3 regions of the Rahnella aceris genome follow, and region 2 is predicted to be linked to each of the others. Evidence: predicted binding sites of a transcription regulator. Region 2 holds the regulator's gene; each other region holds the start of a gene.
The links. Region 2 encodes CRP, which controls carbon source genes, mostly activating them, when cyclic AMP is high. Its sites were predicted from a motif close to ATGTGANNNNNNTCACAT; they were not measured.

Region 1 (6,256 bases), on a different contig from region 2:
TTGTAATGTCAGGGATTCCACTCTTTCTCCAATTCTTCTTTTCATAAAATGACCCCGGACATTGAGCCGGGGTCATTTTTAAGGCTTCTCAATGAAGCATTCTGCGAGCCTGAAAGCCAGCACACTTAACCGTGACGTTTTTCGAACTCCGCCATAAAGTCGGTCAGGGCTTTTACGCCTTCAATCGGCATTGCATTATAAATAGATGCGCGCATACCGCCAGCCACGCGGTGGCCTTTTAGTGCATGCAGACCGGCTTCCTGTGCCTGATCAAGGAACAGTTTATCCAGCGAGGCATCTGCCATCTGGAAAGGAACGTTCATCCACGAACGGTTAGCCGCCACCACAGGGTTACGATAGAAGCCGGTGCGATCGATTGCGCCATACAAAAGTTCGGCTTTTGCACGATTGCGCTTTTCCATTTCGCGCAGACCGCCCTGCTCTTTCAGCCACTTGAATACCATACCTGACAGATACCATGCAAAGGTCGGCGGGGTATTGAACATAGAGTCGTTCTCAGCCAGCACGGTATAATCGAGGATAGAAGGCAATTCAGTGCGCGCTTTGCCCAGCAGATCATCACGAACGATAACCAGGGTCAGACCCGCAGGACCGATATTTTTCTGCGCGCCAGCATAAATCACCCCAAAACGGCTGACGTCAATCGGGCGGGAAAGAATGCAGGATGAATAATCTGCTACCACGATTTTGTCGCCAAAATCAGGCATTTCATCAATAGCGATACCATCGATAGTTTCATTCGGGCAATAATGAACGTAGGCAGAATCTGCACTCAGTTTCCATTCGCTCATCGGCAGAATGCCACGCTTACCATCAATCGTAGTGGTGACATCAATCACGTTTGGCGTGCAATATTTTTGGGCTTCTTTAACTGCGCTGTGTGCCCAATAGCCACCATCAATATAATCAGCGGAGGATTTTTCACCCAAAAGGTTCATTGGCACAGCAGCAAATTGCGCACGGGCGCCGCCATGGCAGAACAGCACTTTATAGTTCGAGGGAATATTGAGCAGGTCACGGATATCCTTTTCGGATTCTTCAGCAACCTGGATAAATTCCTTACTACGGTGACTGATTTCCATCACCGATGTACCCAGTCCGTGCCAGTTACAAAGTTCCTGTTCCGCACGACGCAATACTTCAGCCGGGATCATTGCCGGACCTGCACTAAAATTATAAACCTGAGTCATTTCCCCTCACCACTTCTCTGAGACAGTCACATAGTAGTCACTAATTTAACGGTTTTATCATCCGAGACAAGCAGTCTGCAACGGTTATTGATGACGACCTGATAAACAGCGATGAGATGTTGATCACAAGGTTCATTCCTCCTTTTAACCCTGATTTTTCGGAATAATATGTGTAAGCACCGTCAAATTTCACACGGTATAACAGCGTGTTCAAACTCAAGCCTTTGACTTCACACAGCGATTACATTCTTAACACGAATACATGGAGCTAATGTGCAAAACCCCGTATCATTGCACGTTTTTAGCACGCTCAAAAGTGAACTCAATGACCCAAACTTTTATTCCTGGTAAAGACGCGGCGCTGGAAGACTCCATTTCCCGCTTCCAACAAAAACTCACCGATCTCGGCTTTAATATCGAAGAAGCTTCGTGGCTGAATCCGGTTCCCCACGTCTGGTCAGTGCACATTCGCGATCGCGACTGCCCGCTGTGCTTCACCAACGGTAAAGGCGCCAGCAAAAAAGCCGCACTGGCTTCTGCTTTGGGTGAATATTTTGAGCGCCTGTCGACTAACTATTTCTTCGCTGATTTCTATCTGGGCAAAGAAATCGCTAATGGCGATTTCGTTCATTATCCGAATGAGAAGTGGTTCCCGCTTCCGGAAGACGACAGTCTGCCCGCCGGGATCCTGGATGAGCGCCTGCACGCATTTTATGATGCCGATAAAGAACTGGTTGCCCGTGATCTGATCGACCTGCAATCAGGCAATCCTGATCGTGGTATCTGCGCTCTGCCATTTACCCGTCAGTCCGATCTGCAAACCGTCTATATTCCGATGAACATCATCGGCAACCTGTACGTTTCCAACGGGATGTCCGCGGGTAACACCGCCAATGAAGCGCGGGTTCAGGGGCTGTCAGAAGTCTTCGAGCGTTATGTCAAAAACCGCATCATTGCAGAATCCATCAGCCTGCCTGAAATCCCTGTTGAGGTTCTGGCACGCTATCCTGGAGTGGTTGAAGCCATTGCCAAACTGGAAGAAGAAGGTTTCCCTATTCTTTCTTATGACGCCTCGCTGGGCGGCAATTATCCGGTCATTTGCGTGGTTCTGTTCAACCCGGCGAACGGGACCTGTTTCGCGTCCTTTGGTGCACACCCTGATTTTGGCGTCGCACTGGAACGTACCGTGACGGAACTGTTGCAAGGCCGCAGTCTGAAAGACCTGGATGTCTTCACGGCGCCTACTTTTGACGACGAAGAAGTGGCTGAACACGCTAACCTTGAAACCCATTTCATCGACTCAAGCGGTCTGATTTCATGGGATATGTTCAAACAAGACGCAGACTATCCGTTTGCAGACTGGAGTTTCAGCGGTACCACTGAAGAAGAATTTGCGACACTGATGGCTATCTTTGATAAAGAAGATGCTGAAGTGTATATCGCCGATTACGAACATCTGGATGTATACGCCTGCCGCATTATCGTTCCGGGCATGTCTGACATTTATCCTGCCGAAGATTTATTGCTGGCGAATAACAGCATGGGCGCGCATTTGCGTGATCAACTGCTGGCGTTGCCGGGCAGCGATCTGCCAAAAGAAACCTATCTTGAGATGATCACTCAACTCGACGATGAAGGTCTGGATGACTTTACCCGCGTTCGCGAACTGCTGGGGATCGCCAGCGGCAAAGACAACGGCTGGTACACGCTGCGTGTCGGTGAGCTGAAATCTATGCTGGCTCTTGCCGGTGGTGATTTGGATCAGGCGCTGACCTGGGCTGAATGGGCGCATGAGTTCAATTCCTCGGTGTACAGCGATGAGCGCAACAACTATTACCGCTGCCTGCAAACCCTGCTCCAGTTGTCTCTGGAAGAAGATCGCGAGCCAGCCCAGTACTACAACGCTTTCGTGAAAATGTATGGTCAGAAAGCAGTTGAGGATGCTTCGGCGGCCATCAGTGGAGAAGTCCGTTTCCACAGTCTGTTTGCAGTCGACCCTGAGCTGAAGGCCTTGCCAGCCCATCAGGCGCTGCTTGGTGCATACGAAAAGCTGCAAGTCGCCAAACGTCGTCACTGGTCGAAAGCCTGATTCACTGACACTTTGAAGCGATTAAAACCGACGGGATTTCCTGTCGGTTTTTTTGTTTATAAATTCGCTATCAGTTCACTATAAATCCTAAGCTTCTGCTGCTGTATTTGTCCGCAAAAGTTTGACTCGACCATCAAAATGACGTGTAATTCCGCGCGAAATAATACCCGCTTGTCATTTTTGCGAGAAAAATATAGCAATTATTTTATAAGTTAATTGAAAGTGAAATTTATAAAATCAAAATAACGATATTTATTAACACTGAATCCTTTGTATTAACTGAAATCTGAAAATAAACGCTTGCTTTCTCAACTTTATTTGCAAAAATTAAAATCTTTTTATTCGTTTATTTTCAATTAATTACCCATAAAACCACCCCTTTGGCAGTCCATTAAAAACCACCAAAAACCCCCTCATATGATCCACGTCAATTTTTACGTTATACTGCTTTGCTAGTATCTCGTTGCGCAGTGCATAGCCCTGAATAAGAGAGTTAATGTGAAAGCTGACAACCCCTTCGATCTCATTTTACCCGCCGCGACAGCGAAAATTGCTGAAGATGCTGGCGTTTATAAAGCCACCAAACAGCCGTTAAAAACATTCTTTTTAGCCATTACTGCTGGCGTCTTTATTTCTATTGCTTTTGCTTTTTATATCACCGCCACTACAGGCACCGGTACCGTCCCTTATGGCCTTGCAAAACTGGTTGGGGGCATCTGCTTCTCTCTGGGTCTTATGCTGGTTGTCGTATGTGGTGCGGACCTGTTCACGTCCACTGTACTTATCGTCATTGCGAAAGCCAGCGGTCGAATCACCTGGGGGCAATTGGCGTGCAACTGGGTCAATGTCTATATTGGTAACCTGGTCGGCTGCTTATTCTTTGTGGCTCTGATTTGGTTCTCCGGTGAATACATGGTTGATAACGGTTTGTGGGGACTGAACGTTCTGCAAACTGCTGATCATAAAATGCATCACACATTTATCGAAGCCGTATGTCTGGGGATCCTCGCAAACCTGATGGTTTGCCTGGCGGTATGGATGAGTTACTCCGGCCGCAGTCTGATGGATAAAATGTTCGCTATGATTTTACCGGTCGGCATGTTTGTCGCCAGCGGCTTTGAACACAGCATTGCTAACATGTTCATGATCCCTTTAGGCATCGTAGTGAAAAATTTTGCGACACCAGAATTCTGGCAGGCTGTCGGGGCAACACCGGCACAATTCGCAGAGCTGAATATCCCTAACTTTATCATAGACAATCTCATCCCTGTGACCATCGGTAACATCATTGGGGGTGGTTTGCTGGTAGGGTTAACGTACTGGGTCATATATCTTCGCGATGAGAAACACCACTGAAACAATGTGGCAGTCTTGTTACGACAGTTTTACACGTGATTTTTAAAGAAATCCAAATTAGAAGGTAGGTGCAAAATGTCCAAGCTCAATGAAAAATTGACCAACGCATGGCAGGGTTTTAGTGCTGGTGAATGGCAGAATGGCGTAAACGTCCGTGACTTCATTCAGAAGAACTACACACCGTATGAAGGTGATGAGTCCTTCCTGGCTGGCGCTACCCAAGCGACAACCACCCTGTGGGATAAAGTAATGGATGGTATCAAACTGGAGAACCGTACTAAGGCTCCAGTAGATTTCGATACCGACGTTGCCTCTACCATCACCTCTCACGATGCCGGCTACATCAACAAATCATTGGAAACCATCGTTGGTCTGCAAACTGACGCGCCATTGAAACGTGCCCTGATCCCTTTCGGCGGCATCAAAATGGTGGAAGGTTCATGTAAAGTTTACGGTCGTGAACTGGATCCGGCACTGAAAAAAGTCTTCACTGATTACCGCAAAACCCACAACCAGGGTGTTTTCGATGTTTACACTAAAGACATCCTGAACTGCCGCAAATCTGGTGTGCTGACCGGTCTGCCAGATGCCTATGGTCGTGGCCGTATCATCGGTGACTACCGTCGCGTCGCGCTGTATGGTATCGACTTCCTGATGGCCGACAAATACGCACAATTCCAGTCTCTGCAAGACGACCTGGAAAATGGCGTAAACCTGGAAATGACCATCCAGTTGCGTGAAGAAATCTCAGAACAACACCGTGCTCTGGGTCAGATTAAAGAAATGGCTGCTAAATATGGCTGCGATATCTCTGGTCCTGCAACAACTGCACAAGAAGCTGTTCAGTGGACTTACTTCGGTTACCTGGCTGCCGTTAAATCTCAGAACGGTGCTGCGATGTCCTTTGGCCGCGTCTCTACTTTCCTTGACGTGTACATCGAACGTGATATCAAAGCAGGCAAACTGAACGAAGAACAAGCTCAGGAACTGATTGACCACCTGGTTATGAAACTGCGTATGGTGCGTTTCCTGCGTACCCCTGAATATGATGAATTGTTCTCCGGTGACCCAATCTGGGCGACAGAATCCCTGGCAGGTATGGGTGTTGATGGTCGTACTCTGGTTACCAAAAACAGCTTCCGCTTCCTGAATACCCTGTACACCATGGGACCTTCACCAGAGCCAAATATGACCATTCTGTGGTCAGAAAAGCTGCCAATGAACTTCAAAAAGTACGCAGCGAAAGTGTCTATCGATACCTCATCTGTACAGTATGAGAACGATGATCTGATGCGTCCTGATTTCAACAACGATGACTATGCTATCGCTTGTTGTGTGAGCCCAATGGTTGTGGGTAAACAAATGCAGTTCTTCGGCGCTCGTGCAAACCTGGCGAAAACCATGTTGTACGCAATCAACGGCGGCGTTGATGAAAAAATGAAAATCCAGGTTGGTCCTAAAGAAGCACCAATGATGGATGAAGTGCTGACCTTTGATAAAGTCATGGATCGCATGGATCACTTCATGGACTGGTTGGCTAAACAGTACGTGACTGCGCTGAACATCATTCACTACATGCATGACAAATACAGCTACGAAG
Region 2 (6,256 bases):
GCGTGTGGGATCAGCAAGGGAACGAGTACGTTGATTTCGCCGGGGGTATCGCTGTGACGGCGCTTGGACATTGCCATCCGGCACTGGTGAAAGCATTGCACGAGCAGGGCGAAACCCTGTGGCATGTCAGTAACGTATTTACCAATGAACCCGCCCTTCGACTGGCGCAGAAGCTGATCGACGCCACCTTTGCCGACCGCGTATTCTTCGCCAACTCCGGCGCTGAAGCCAACGAAGCGGCCTTTAAACTGGCGCGCTATTACGCCTCGCACCGTCACAGCCCGTACAAAAGTAAGATCATCGCTTTCCATAATGCCTTCCACGGTCGCACGCTGTTCACGGTTTCCGTGGGTGGCCAGCCGAAATACTCCGACGGCTTCGGCCCGAAACCCGCTGATATTGTGCACGTGCCGTTCAATGATCTGGATGCCGTAAAAGCGGTGATCGACGACCACACCTGCGCCATTGTTGTCGAGCCTGTGCAAGGGGAGGGCGGTGTCACACCTGCGACCAAAGCGTTTCTGCAAGGTCTGCGTGAGCTTTGTGACAAACATCAGGCGCTGCTGGTGCTGGATGAAGTACAAAGCGGCATGGGGCGCAGCGGCAAGTTGTTCAGCTACATGCATTACGGCGTGACGCCGGACATCCTGACCACTGCCAAAGCGCTCGGCGGCGGTTTCCCGGTTTCCGCCATGCTGGCAACCGAAGACGTGGCCTCGGTGATGGAACCGGGCAAACACGGCACCACCTACGGCGGTAACCCGCTGGCCTGCGCCGTCGCCGAAGCCGCGCTGGATATCATCAATACGCCAGACGTGCTGGCCGGGATCAACGAGCGTCGCGAGAAATTCATCAGCGCGCTGGAGGCCATCAACCAGAAATATCACATCTTCAGCGAGTTCCGCGGCCAGGGTTTGCTGATCGGCGCCGAGCTTTCTGATGCGTATAAAAACCGCGCCGGAGAATTCCATGCCGCTGCAGCAGAATTCGGATTGATGATGCTGGTCGCCGGACCAAACGTGATGCGGTTTGCGCCATCGCTTGTTATCGACTTCGCGGATATTGAAGAAGGGATGGAAAGGTTTGAGAAAGCCGTGGGGAAAGTTTGCGGGGGGTGATCCCCACGCCCCCGTCTTGAAACGCTTGATCGAGACAATTTCGGTTTCTCACTAACATTTATCACATGGCCTCTCGCGCCGAAACCGACCAAGAGGGAAAAGTGCTTTTTCCCTCTGCACTCCCCTCGCTTTTTTACTGCGCGCTGCCGCAGGCACGACGGACATGTTCTGGTGTATGAGTGAGTGGCGCAAATCCAGGTGCTTCGCACTGCCTTCTCTCGGTCTTCGAGCCAAAGGTCTCGAAGCCGCTCCGTTCAGCTGAATTTTGAGCACGCCAATCAACTTATTTAAAAGATAAAAGACAATCTGCCGTTGAATTTGAGATCCTGCGGGCGATTCAGAAATCTTGCCGAACGGAGCGGCCTGAAGACCCAGGGCTTCAGGACCGAGAGAGGGAACCGCAACGCGGCAAGATTTCAAGCCTGTCACCGCGGTTGCTGAAACATAGCCAGCAAGCGGAGCGCGTGTTGAAAAAGCGAGGAGGAATCCAAAGGAGGAAAAGCACTTTCCTCCTTTGGTCGGTTTCGGCGCGGTGAGTTAAGCGAGCTCGGCAATTGAGAAACCGAAACTTTCTCAATCCATTTTAAGCCGTCAGTGCGCGGTCCCCGCACTTGAGAAACCGAAATATTCTCCGATTAGCTTTAAAAAGCAGTCTGACTGCAAGCCAGTAAAAAGGGGATTTGAAAGGGGTCTCCCCCTTCACGCCCGCCGCGTCAGCCAGATCCCATGATGCGGCCTCTGCTTCCACGCCAGTGACGAGATGGTATGCATCACGCTGAGATGTGAAATTACGCGCCGCAGATGGCGTTCCATTTCGGTCAGTGGCATATCCGGGTGAAGTTCCGGCGCATTAAACAGGTTGTTCTCGCTGCCCGGCCCGTCGTAGAGCAGTCGTTGCTGACAGCTTTGCAGCGCGATTTCGCAGGTCTGTAAATACTCCGTCGCCAGTTTTTCCGGCAGCATGTAATGCTCGCGGGCGAGGATCGTCATCGCGTTGATATGCTCAACCACAAACTGACTGTGCGTCACCCACAAACGCATATCCGCCAGATAATGTGAGTTAAAACCCGGCTCCTGCATCGCCTGATTTAGCGAAGTGAACAGCTTATTGTGCGCCTGATTGACCTGCATACGGGTGTACGCCAGTTTGGCGGTGTCGGGGCTTTCCTCGAGCAGCAGGCGGATAGCGTCCTGATAGATTTCCAGCGCCTGGTGTGCATTCTGGCGCAGCAAACCGCTTTGCCATTGCGGCCACAACCAGATAGTGCCACCAAAGGCCAGCGCGCAGCCGATCAGGGTATCGACCAGTCGTGGTACCAGAAAATGCACGCCGTTCATCGCCAGCAATTGCAGGGTATACACTGCAGTCACCGTCATGCCGACCATCGCCAGTCCGTAGTTTTTGCGCAGAACGGTATAGGACAACAGGGTGATCAGCAGCATGCACAGCAGCGTGGTGCCTTCCGGCAGTTCCAGTTTGAGCAAGCCTGAGGCAATCAGCAATCCGGCCAGCGTACCGAGTGCACGGTGCTGGATCCTCACCCGCGTGGCGTTATAACCGTTCTGGCTGACCAACATGATAGTCAGCAAGATCCAGTAGGGTTTGGGCAAATTGAAGAACAGACCCAGACTGCTGCCAATCGCCAGAATAATGCCCAAACGTGCGGCATTACGCAGTGCCACGGATTTGAAGGAAAGATAGCTTTTCAGCGCGGGCCAGAAGGGCAAACGCGGCTGGGTGTTCATCAGGTCACGTTTGTACAACGGCCGCTGTGTGCGTAACAGACGGGCAATGCGGCTGAAATGGTAATAACAAAACTGACCTACCGGATTGTCCGGGTTGCGCGCGGCGATTTTCTCCAGCGCGGTCAGCTCATTGGCCATCGTAAAGCGCCCGGATAAACGATGATAAAGAATATCGTCGGCAATCACCCGAAGACGGGTGGAAATCACCTGCGCATTTCGGCGGATAACCGCTTCGGCATGGCTTTCCTCCACCAGTTTCTGCACTTCTTCCGGCTGATGCAGGCTCACTGTAATGTGCTCCTGCAAATCGAGCGCCACCTGAAAACGCTGAAATAGCCGCTTATGGTGATGATGATGTCCGTGCTGGGGCAACATGTGTAATTGCTGATAAAGCAGGGCAATCAGGTCGATAACCTGCTGCTGGCGGGTTAGCAGTGGGGGTAACGCAGTTTCGGGATCGGTATGTTGCGTCAGCAGGCTGTACTTGGCTTCGAAATAATCCGCGAGTTGCAGATAGAGCTGGCTGAGCGTTTCGCGCATCGGCTGTTCTTCCGAAATACGAAACCACGCCCAGTTAAACAATCCGTACCAGGCTGTGCCAGCGGCGAACAACACCGGGGCCTGCCACATCGGGCGCACGCCCACCATACTCAGCGTGAAGATAGTCGCCACCAGCGCACCGGGCAGCAGGCGCGCATGCAGCGGGCTGATTTCACCGGTGACGCCCAGCAGTAACGCCAGCGACAGCATGATCAGCGGCAGCGGTATATGCCAGCTTTCGAGCATCAGTTGCAGCAGAAGGCTGCTCACGGCAAAGAGTGAACCGCCGACGAGCAGGCGTTTGAAAAAGCGTTTATGCGGGGTATCCAGACCGGCGATGTTACAACAGGCCGGGCAGAGGGAAAACAGCAGGCCCATTTGCAAATTGCCAAACAGCCAGCAAATGCCAACAGGCAAGCACAACACCAGCGTCTGGCGCAGCGCGTAGTTCACTTCAGGATGGTAAAACAGTCTTCGCCATAGCGTCATGGGTAAAGCTTAGCCCATAAAAAAGGCGCGACAGTGTTTTGCCGCGCCAATTTTTGAGGGATTAACGTGTGCCGTAAACGACAATCGTTTTACCGTGTGCGGAGATCAGGCTTTGATCTTCCAGCATTTTGAGAATGCGTCCGACTGTTTCACGTGAACAACCGACGATTTGGCCAATTTCCTGGCGGGTAATCTTGATTTGCATCCCGTCCGGATGGGTCATTGCATCAGGCTGTTTAGCCAGATTGAGCAAGGTTTGAGCGATACGACCGGTAACGTCAAGGAAGGCAAGGTTGCCGACTTTCTCTGACGTCACTTGCAGACGGTTGGCCATCTGCGCGGAGAGACGCATCAGAATATCCGGGTTAACCTGAATCAGCTGGCGGAATTTTTTATATGAAATTTCAGCCACTTCACAGGCAGTTTTAGCACGTACCCAGGCACTGCGTTCCTGACCTTCTTCGAAGAGTCCCAGCTCACCGATGAAGTCACCTTGGTTAAGGTAGGACAGTATCATTTCCTTGCCTTCTTCATCTTTAATCAGGACAGCAACTGACCCTTTCACGATGTAGTAAAGCGTTTCGGCTTTTTCACCCTGGTGAATCAGCGTACTTTTAGAAGGATACTTATGTATATGACAGTGAGACAGGAACCATTCAAGAGTCGGGTCTGTTTGTGGCTTGCCGAGAACCATTTGCTATTATCCTCTGTTGTTATCGCTGCCCAAAATCACAGGGCTCAGAGTTCCCTGTACGGCACTTCAAATCCAAAGCGCCCTTTCAGCATATAACTCTCCAGAAATGCTGCAAGCGGATGTCGGAGTGCAACAGCCTGTTTATTGCTGTCATCACCGTGGGTTCTGTACTTAAACCGCAAAAACCGTCACCGCAATTTACTGGAAAGTATGTTTCGGCTTTGTTTGTAGCACAGGTTTGAGATGCTGTCTTCTGTTGTCTCGCTTCAGCATGATGGCGATCGGGTTACGTTGCCAGATTTTAGGTGAAAGGGTACTCTGAGAGCAGATTTCGACAAGTTTATTCACCGGGAGAATAGTTCATGCATGCACGTGTCAAATGGGTTGAAGGACTGACATTTTTAGGTGAGTCTGCATCGGGTCATCAGATTTCAATGGATGGAAACGCGGGTGATAAAGCCCCAAGCCCGATGGAAATGTTACTGATGTCCGCAGGGGGGTGTAGTGCAATCGACGTGGTGTCAATTTTGCAAAAAGGTCGTAATGACGTGCGTGATTGTGAAGTGAAGCTGACCTCACAACGCCGCGAAGAAGCGCCGCGTCTGTTCACTCACATCAATCTGCATTTTATCGTCACCGGTAAGGATCTGACCGATAAGATTGTTGAACGCGCAGTCAGCCTGTCTGCCGAAAAATACTGTTCTGTGTCTCTGATGCTGGGGAAAGCGGCCACAATCACCCACAGCTTTGAAGTGATTGCAGCCGAATAAAGTTTACTCGATCTTCTTGCCTTCCATCAGGCGCTGCACCAGCGGCGCCATGATCAGCTCCATCGCCAGCCCCATTTTGCCGCCCGGCACCACCAGTGTTTTGATGTGCGAGATAAACGACCCTTGCAGCATGGCCAGCAGATACGGGAAATCGATGTCATCCAGTCCCTGAAAATGAATCACCACAAAGCTTTCATCCAGTGACGGAATGGCTTTGGCGGCAAACGGGTTCGAGGTGTCGATGGTGGGTACCCGCTGGAAATTGATGTGTGTGCGGGAAAACTGCGGCGTAATGTAATTGATATAGTCATCCATCGAACGCACGACGGAATCCATCACCGCTTCACGGGAATGCCCGCGCTCGCCGGTATCGCGCACCAGTTTCTGGATCCATTCGAGGTTGACGATAGGCACTACGCCGACCAGCAGGTCGACCTGCGCGGCAACGTCAATTTTGTCCGCCACCACACCACCGTGTAACCCTTCGTAAAACAAAATATCCGTCGGTTCCGGCAACGCCTGCCACGGCGTAAAGGTACCCGGCACCTGATTGTAGGGAACGGCTTCGTCATAAGTATGCAGATACTTACGTGAACGGCCAGTGCCTGTTTTACCGTATTCGATAAAGCTTTTTTCCAGCAAACCAAAGTCATTGGCTTCCGGCCCGAAGTAGCTGATATGACGTCCCAGATCGCGCGCCTTGCGTATTGCCGCATCCATTTCAGGACGGGTGAAATGATGAAAACTGTCGCCTTCCAGTTCCGCCGCACGCAAACTAAGCTGCTGAAATATTTTACGAAATGCCACGCTGGTGGTCGTGGTGCCTGCACCGCTCGAACCGGTCACGGCAATAACAGGATGTTTGGCTGACATAATGCGCTGTTCTCCATAAAGGTGAT
Region 3 (6,256 bases), on a different contig from region 2:
GCCTGCCGTTGCTTAGGTTTCATCACGATTTTCGCTCAAATTTTAAGATAAATTCACAGCCATCATTCTTTTTGAAAGATAATAGCTTTTAAAGTGAAAATATCATGATTTCGGTTCAATCGCTAATGATAGTGCAGTTTGAATATTCGGATCTTTCGGGAAGATCACACCTGTCATCAATTGTTCCCGGCTCATGCCATTAAGCGACGTTACCGGCCGGGGGCGGGCGAAAATCGTCAGGCCGCGCAGTAAAAAGCCGTCACAGACTTTTTCCTGTTTATCGAAAGCCAGCGCCAGTACCACTCTCGGTTTGAAACGTCCGCCGGAACGCCCGACGCCCACATTTCCCTGTAAACACAGTCTGTCGAATGCCCGGTTAAAACGCTGTAACTGCCACCAGCCGAGCGCGATTTGTGCCACCCAGGCCAGCACCGCACAGAATATTAATGCCGCAGTCGGGGTCATTATTTTCTCCTTAACATGATGTTGTTAATGACAGAGTAATCCGCCCCTGCATAACAGAGGCGGAGCACATCAGAACATCACCTGTCCGCCGGTGATATTGATCGACTGACCGGTACAATACGAGGCTTTATCGCTGGCATAAAACAGCAGCATATCCAGCACATCCTGATAGTCGCACCCGCGTTTCAGCGGCACTTTATCGATGTAATACTGCTCGACTTCATCGGCCTGAATGCCCAGTTTTTTGGCGTATTGCGGTAATAATGACTGGAACATCGGCGATTTGAGTAAATTGCCCAGCATCAGCGAATGCACGGTAATACCGTACTCCGCCAGATCCAGCGCCAGAGACTGTGTCAGCCCCACGCCGCCGAATTTGGCCGCGCTGTAACCGGCATTATGTTTGCTGCCCACTTTGCCGGATTTGGAGTTGATCTGAATAATGCGTCCCGGAATACGGTCGCGGATCATCAGGCGCGAAAACTCACGGGCGCAAAGGAAATATCCCACCAGATTGACCTGCAACGACAGATCAAAGTCGTTGAGGGCAAAATCCGTGATTGGCGATGCCTTCGCCATCCCTGCGCTGTATACCAGTAAACTGACCCTGCCGAACGTCTGATCCACCGCTTTCGCCAGTTGTTCTACGCTGGCTTCATTGGTGGCATCGACTGCAAATCCGAACGCCCTTTCCTCGCCAAACTGCCGGTTAATCTGCTCTGCCACCGATGCGGCATTCTTCTCATTCAAATCCGCCACCGCCACGCGATAGCCGGATTCAGCCAGCCCCTGACAGAGAAATGCGCCCAGCGTCTGCCCCCCGCCGATCACGACTGCAACCTGTTCCATAACTGACTCCTGACTCTGATAGTTAATCGATAAATTTCAATACGCTGCCCAGCGGAATATCGTCGGGCGTGGTGCCTTTTACATGTACGCTGCCGGGAAACTCAGCCTCGGCACTGCCGTCAAAACGCAGGGTGATATGCCCCAGCTCGCGCAGATTTTGCATCGCCACCTCTCCCACGGCGGTCACCGGATAACGCACATCAGCCAGTTCCATATACGCGCCACGATGCAATTCCCCTTCCATTTTCCCGGGCTGGTGAATGAAGCAATAATCCTGAATATCCGCTGGCGCCCCTTCACGGAAGGTGATCAGCATCTGGTCGGTTAAGGCTTCACGGGCGAAATCGCCGATTTGCGTAATAGTGGTTTGATAAATGGTTTGCACAGTGACTCCTTACTGGTAAATGAAAGCGGAAGCGGCCCAGGCGATAAGTACCGTCGGTGCGCCGGTCAGAAAACGGCTGACCAGCACCGAAGGCACGCCGACGCGCACGGTGTCCTGTTTGGCTTCGGCGAGCGAAAGTCCGACAGGAATGAAATCGCACGCCGCCTGAGCGTTGATGGCGAAAAGTGCAGGCAGCGCCAGATGTGGCGGGATATTGCCCAGCCCGATCTGCACCCCCACCAGCACGCCGATAACCTGCGCGATCACCGCGCCCGGGCCGAGGAAAGGAGAAAGCAACGGGAAGGAACAGATCAGCGCCAGCATCACCAACCCGACGGGGCTTTTCGCCAACGGCGTCAGCCCGTGCGCCACCAGATCACCCAGCCCGGAGGCCATAATGATGCCGATCAGCGCCGCCACGAACGCCATAAATGGCAGGATGGTTTTGAGCACGGTGTCGATGGTGTCGCGCCCGGCCTGGAATAAAACGGCTACGCCGGAGCCCATCCCCATCCCGACTTTCGCCAGCAGGCCGTCGCTTTGTTCGGTAATTTTTTTAGTGGTGTCGTAGTCGCGTCCTGCCGCAGCCGGTGCGGGTTTAGCCGCTGCGCTTACCGGCTCAGCCGCCTCTGCGCTTTCCAGCACGATGTCATGCTCACGGACACCGGAAACATAAATGTCTTCGGTAATAAATTGTGCCAGCGGGCCGGATTTACCGGTCGAATGGATATTAACCGTCGGGATGCGTCGCTTTGGGTAGATGCCGCAGCGCAGCGTGCCGCCACAGTCGATTACCGCCACACCGATTTCCTCTGCCGGTGGCTCACCTTCTTTAAAGCCGTCTACCGTTCCCCAGCCGGTCAGTTCTGCCAGCTTGTCGACAATCGCCGGGCGGGTGCCCGCCGTGATATACATCACTTTTTTGCCGGGTACCGCCTCAATCAGCAACGGACCACCCCAGCCACCTTCACCCCGGTTAATGCGAATCGTAACGCTCATTTTCTGCTCCGCTTTTTAGAATTTGACCTGATTAGAATTGAACCTGATTACAACTGAACCTCACGATCAAGCTGAATGCCCATCTTGCGTTCAAAGATGCGGGTGGTGAGATCCGTTACCCAGCCGCGGAAGAAGTTAGTCACCATACCGACCAGGAAATAACTGACGGCCAGCGGCCCGAGCGGTAATCCCAGCGTGGTCAGTCCGCTGGCAACGCCGAGATACACAAACAGTTCGCCGGGGTTAATATGCGGGAAGAGTCCGTTCATGGAATGGCAGCTGTAGGAGCCTGCGGCGTAATAGCTGGGTTTGTAGATTTCAGGCATAAAACGCCCGAGGCTGAGGGTCATCGGATTGCAGAAAACAAAGGTGCCAATCACCGGTAACAGCAGATAACGTGAAACCGGATTTCCGGCACAACGCTGCGCCAGACGTTCGATCCGCCGCTGTCCGACAAACACGATCAGCGCGTTCATGACGACCAGCAAACTAATTAAGAGAGGCAGAATGCCGGTGACCATGCCGACAAACACCTCTCCCCCTTTTTGAAACAGGCCGATAAACCACTCGGCACCGTGCGTTATTACATCGATCATCATCTTCTCCTGTAGGGATACGTGGGTTTAAGCTTTCATGTTTTGTTACTCCACGCTGAAAATATAATCATATTGAATTTATATTAATTATATATTGATCACATTTTGAAAGTTTAATCTTTCAAATTGAAAGATAGATATTCGAAGGAGTAGCACAGGCAAAGAAAGAAACGGGAGGGAAAGGAAAGACGCGGGCCGGAGGATCGCCCCCGGCCGCTGATTTTTAAGAAATTACAGAAAGGAAAGCAGTAAACCGGATCACGCGGATACCGTAAAGCCGAGCATCATGCCGGTGTCTTCGTGTTCCAGCAGATGACAGTGCGCCATGTAAGCATGTTGTTTATCCGCCAGATGATTAAAGCGCACCAGCACTTCGCTGCGGGCGCCTTCAACGCGCACGATGTCCTTCCAGCCCTGACGATGGGGCGCGACCGGCTGACCGTTTTCAGAAAGAATACGGAACTGTGTGCCGTGGATATGGAAAGGATGCAGCATCATGTCGCCTTCGCCCGAAAGGGTCCATTTCTCATACTGGCCTTGTTTCACATCGAAAGCGGGCAGGTTCATGTCGTAGGCTTTGCCGTTAATTTTGTTGCCCTGCATGAAATCATAACCACCGGACGATTGACTCATGTCCATTCCTGCCATACCGCCATGACCGTCGTGACCGGAACCGGACATACCCGGCATTGCGGCCATCCCGCCCCCGCCGTGATCCATGCTCATGCCGGCCATCGCCTTGTGGCCATAACGTTTCATCAGCGCCGCCATACCCTGCTGATCAAGCTGCGGATCCATCATCAGTTGCAGCCAGCGGGTCGGCAGATTATCCACTGACACCAGCGCCGGAAGCGGCACCAGCGTGTCCGGCAATGAACTGCCGCTTTGGGTCAGCGTCGGCTGAATGCGTAACACCGGCAACGGTTTGTCGAACGGTGCCAGCGTCATGCCCATTTGCTTCACCGGCAGCGTGACCAGATCAAAAGCTTTGCCGTCGCTGCAATCAATCAGCACTTCAAAACGCTCGCCCATCAGCAGCGGCAAATCGCTGACTTTCACCGGCTCAGGCAGGAAACCGCCGTCACTGGCGATGACATACATCGGCCGCTGATCGCTGGTGGCGATGTGCAGCGAGCGTGCATTACAGCCATTGAGTAAACGAAAACGTACCCAGCCACGGGAAATTCCGTGCTGCGGATACACCGCGCCGTTGGTCAGCATGTGTTGCCCGAACCAGCCGGCGGCGGCGGTCATGACGTCCATCTGATAATCGATTTTACCGGCGTCGTTCAGGCGCTTATCCTGCAAAATGACCGGAATATCATCCACGCCCCAGCGTTTTGGGATCTGCAACAGGTCACTGCTTTCATCTTCGATCAGCACCAGCCCGGCGAGCCCCATCGCCACCTGATAACCGCTGGTCTGATGCGGATGCGGGTGGAACCAGCAGGTCGATGCGGGTTGATCAAGTTGCAAACTGACTTTGCGATTCTGGCCGGGTTCGATTAATCCCTGCGGCCCGCCATCCACGTCACCGGGAATTTCCAGCCCGTGCCAGTGAACGGTGCTGGCCACATCCAGCCGGTTATTGATGGTGACGCTGACCGGTTTCCCACGACGGATACGCAGCGCGGGGCCGAGAAGATTACCGTTTACGCCCCAGGTTTCAGTGTTCACGCCAGGCAGAAACTGGCTCTGCCCGCGCTGTAATGTGAGCGTAATGGCGCTGCGGATATCCGGTTCGAGTAACGCCGGGATGGGCAATGCCGGGCGGTCAGCGGCGAGCGCGAAGCGGCTCCAGCCGGGCAGCATACTGGCGGCGCCCATCAGGGTCGTCCACTTCACGAAATCGCGTCGGTTCATTTTTCGGTCCTTTTGAAGGGTGATAACCAGACAGATGGCGCAGGCGTGCCATAATAGTACGACAGCCTATCCCTTCCCCTAAGGGGAAGGTCAAGCGGTTCAGCGGTAAAAGAAATTTGGTGCCGCTCAGTGCAAATATGGTAACGTCCTTTTAACTGCCTGTGAGCCAAGTCCTTCTGACTTTCAATCTACAAGAACAAGAACACACCCATGAAAAAAACAACACTGTGTTTGTTATTACTGTCGCTGCTCGGTTTCTCCTCCGCCAGTCAGGCGCTGAGTGAATCAGAAGCGGAAGATCTGGCGGATCTGACGGCAGTCTTCGTTTATCTGAAAAATAACTGCGGTTACGAACAACTGCCGAACACCCAAATCAAACGGGCTATCGTGTTTTTCGCCCAGCAAAATCGCTGGGACCTGAGCAATTACAACAGCTTTAACATGCAGTCGATGGGCGAAGAAAGCTACCGTGATCTGAGTGGGATCGCCGTGCCTAAACCGACAAAATGTAAGTCTCTGGCCCGCGACTCGCTGAGTTTACTGGCCTACACCAACTGAATTCTGTCAGCCGTTTTTCAGCCGTGTGCTCCGTCATTCTGATGCCGGAGCCTGTTTGCTTTCCTCCCTGTCCCCCGATTTTTCGCACCACGCCTGCCTCGTCTACACTTAATCTACATTCACCTGTCTGAAATTCAACCGTGCATGGACAGGCAGAGTTAGCTATCATGTGCGCCCATTTTTATGGCTGCGATTGATCAGGAGAAACAACGACATGTCCCGGAACTCGTCATCCAAAGAAATATGGTATGAGACGCTGCACGCCCATTTTGGCCAGTACTTCAGCGTCGATAAAGAGTTATACCGTGAGAAAACCGATCATCAGGATCTGGTGATTTTCGAGAATGCGGCGCTGGGTCGCGTCATGGCGCTCGACGGCGTGGTGCAAACCACCGAGCGTGATGAATTCATTTACCACGAAATGCTGACCCACGTCCCGTTGTTCGCCCACGGCAGCGCCCGCAAGGTGCTGATCATTGGTGGCGGCGACGGCGCAATGCTGCGCGAAGTGTCTCGCCACAAAGGCGTGGAGTCGATCACG

Region 1: serC (3-phosphoserine/phosphohydroxythreonine transaminase) is a predicted target of CRP. The motif match lies at 1,323-1,340, and genes of this name have one in related genera.
Region 3: srlA (PTS glucitol/sorbitol transporter subunit IIC) is a predicted target of CRP. The motif match lies at 3,381-3,398, and genes of this name have one in related genera.

The regions. Positions count from the first base shown of each region.
Region 1 covers NZ_JAADJV010000001.1:642,305-648,560, reverse strand. The annotation lists gene aroA (3-phosphoshikimate 1-carboxyvinyltransferase) at 1-21, opposite strand, end outside; gene serC (3-phosphoserine/phosphohydroxythreonine transaminase) at 126-1,211, opposite strand; gene ycaO (30S ribosomal protein S12 methylthiotransferase accessory factor YcaO) at 1,537-3,300, shown strand; gene focA (formate transporter FocA) at 3,799-4,656, shown strand; gene pflB (formate C-acetyltransferase) at 4,732-6,256, shown strand, end outside.
Region 2 covers NZ_JAADJV010000004.1:74,539-80,794, reverse strand. The annotation lists gene argD (bifunctional acetylornithine/succinyldiaminopimelate transaminase) at 1-1,118, shown strand, start outside; gene GW591_RS18625 (YccS/YhfK family putative transporter) at 1,818-3,893, opposite strand; gene crp (cAMP-activated global transcriptional regulator CRP) at 3,955-4,587, opposite strand; gene GW591_RS18615 (OsmC family protein) at 4,950-5,357, shown strand; gene GW591_RS18610 (phosphoribulokinase) at 5,361-6,230, opposite strand.
Region 3 covers NZ_JAADJV010000002.1:183,734-189,989, forward strand. The annotation lists gene srlR (glucitol operon DNA-binding transcriptional repressor SrlR) at 1-23, opposite strand, end outside; gene gutM (transcriptional regulator GutM) at 103-465, opposite strand; gene srlD (sorbitol-6-phosphate dehydrogenase) at 535-1,314, opposite strand; gene srlB (PTS glucitol/sorbitol transporter subunit IIA) at 1,337-1,699, opposite strand; gene srlE (PTS glucitol/sorbitol transporter subunit IIB) at 1,709-2,698, opposite strand; gene srlA (PTS glucitol/sorbitol transporter subunit IIC) at 2,746-3,294, opposite strand; gene cueO (multicopper oxidase CueO) at 3,553-5,157, opposite strand; gene GW591_RS13315 (YacC family pilotin-like protein) at 5,368-5,715, shown strand; gene speE (polyamine aminopropyltransferase) at 5,930-6,256, shown strand, end outside.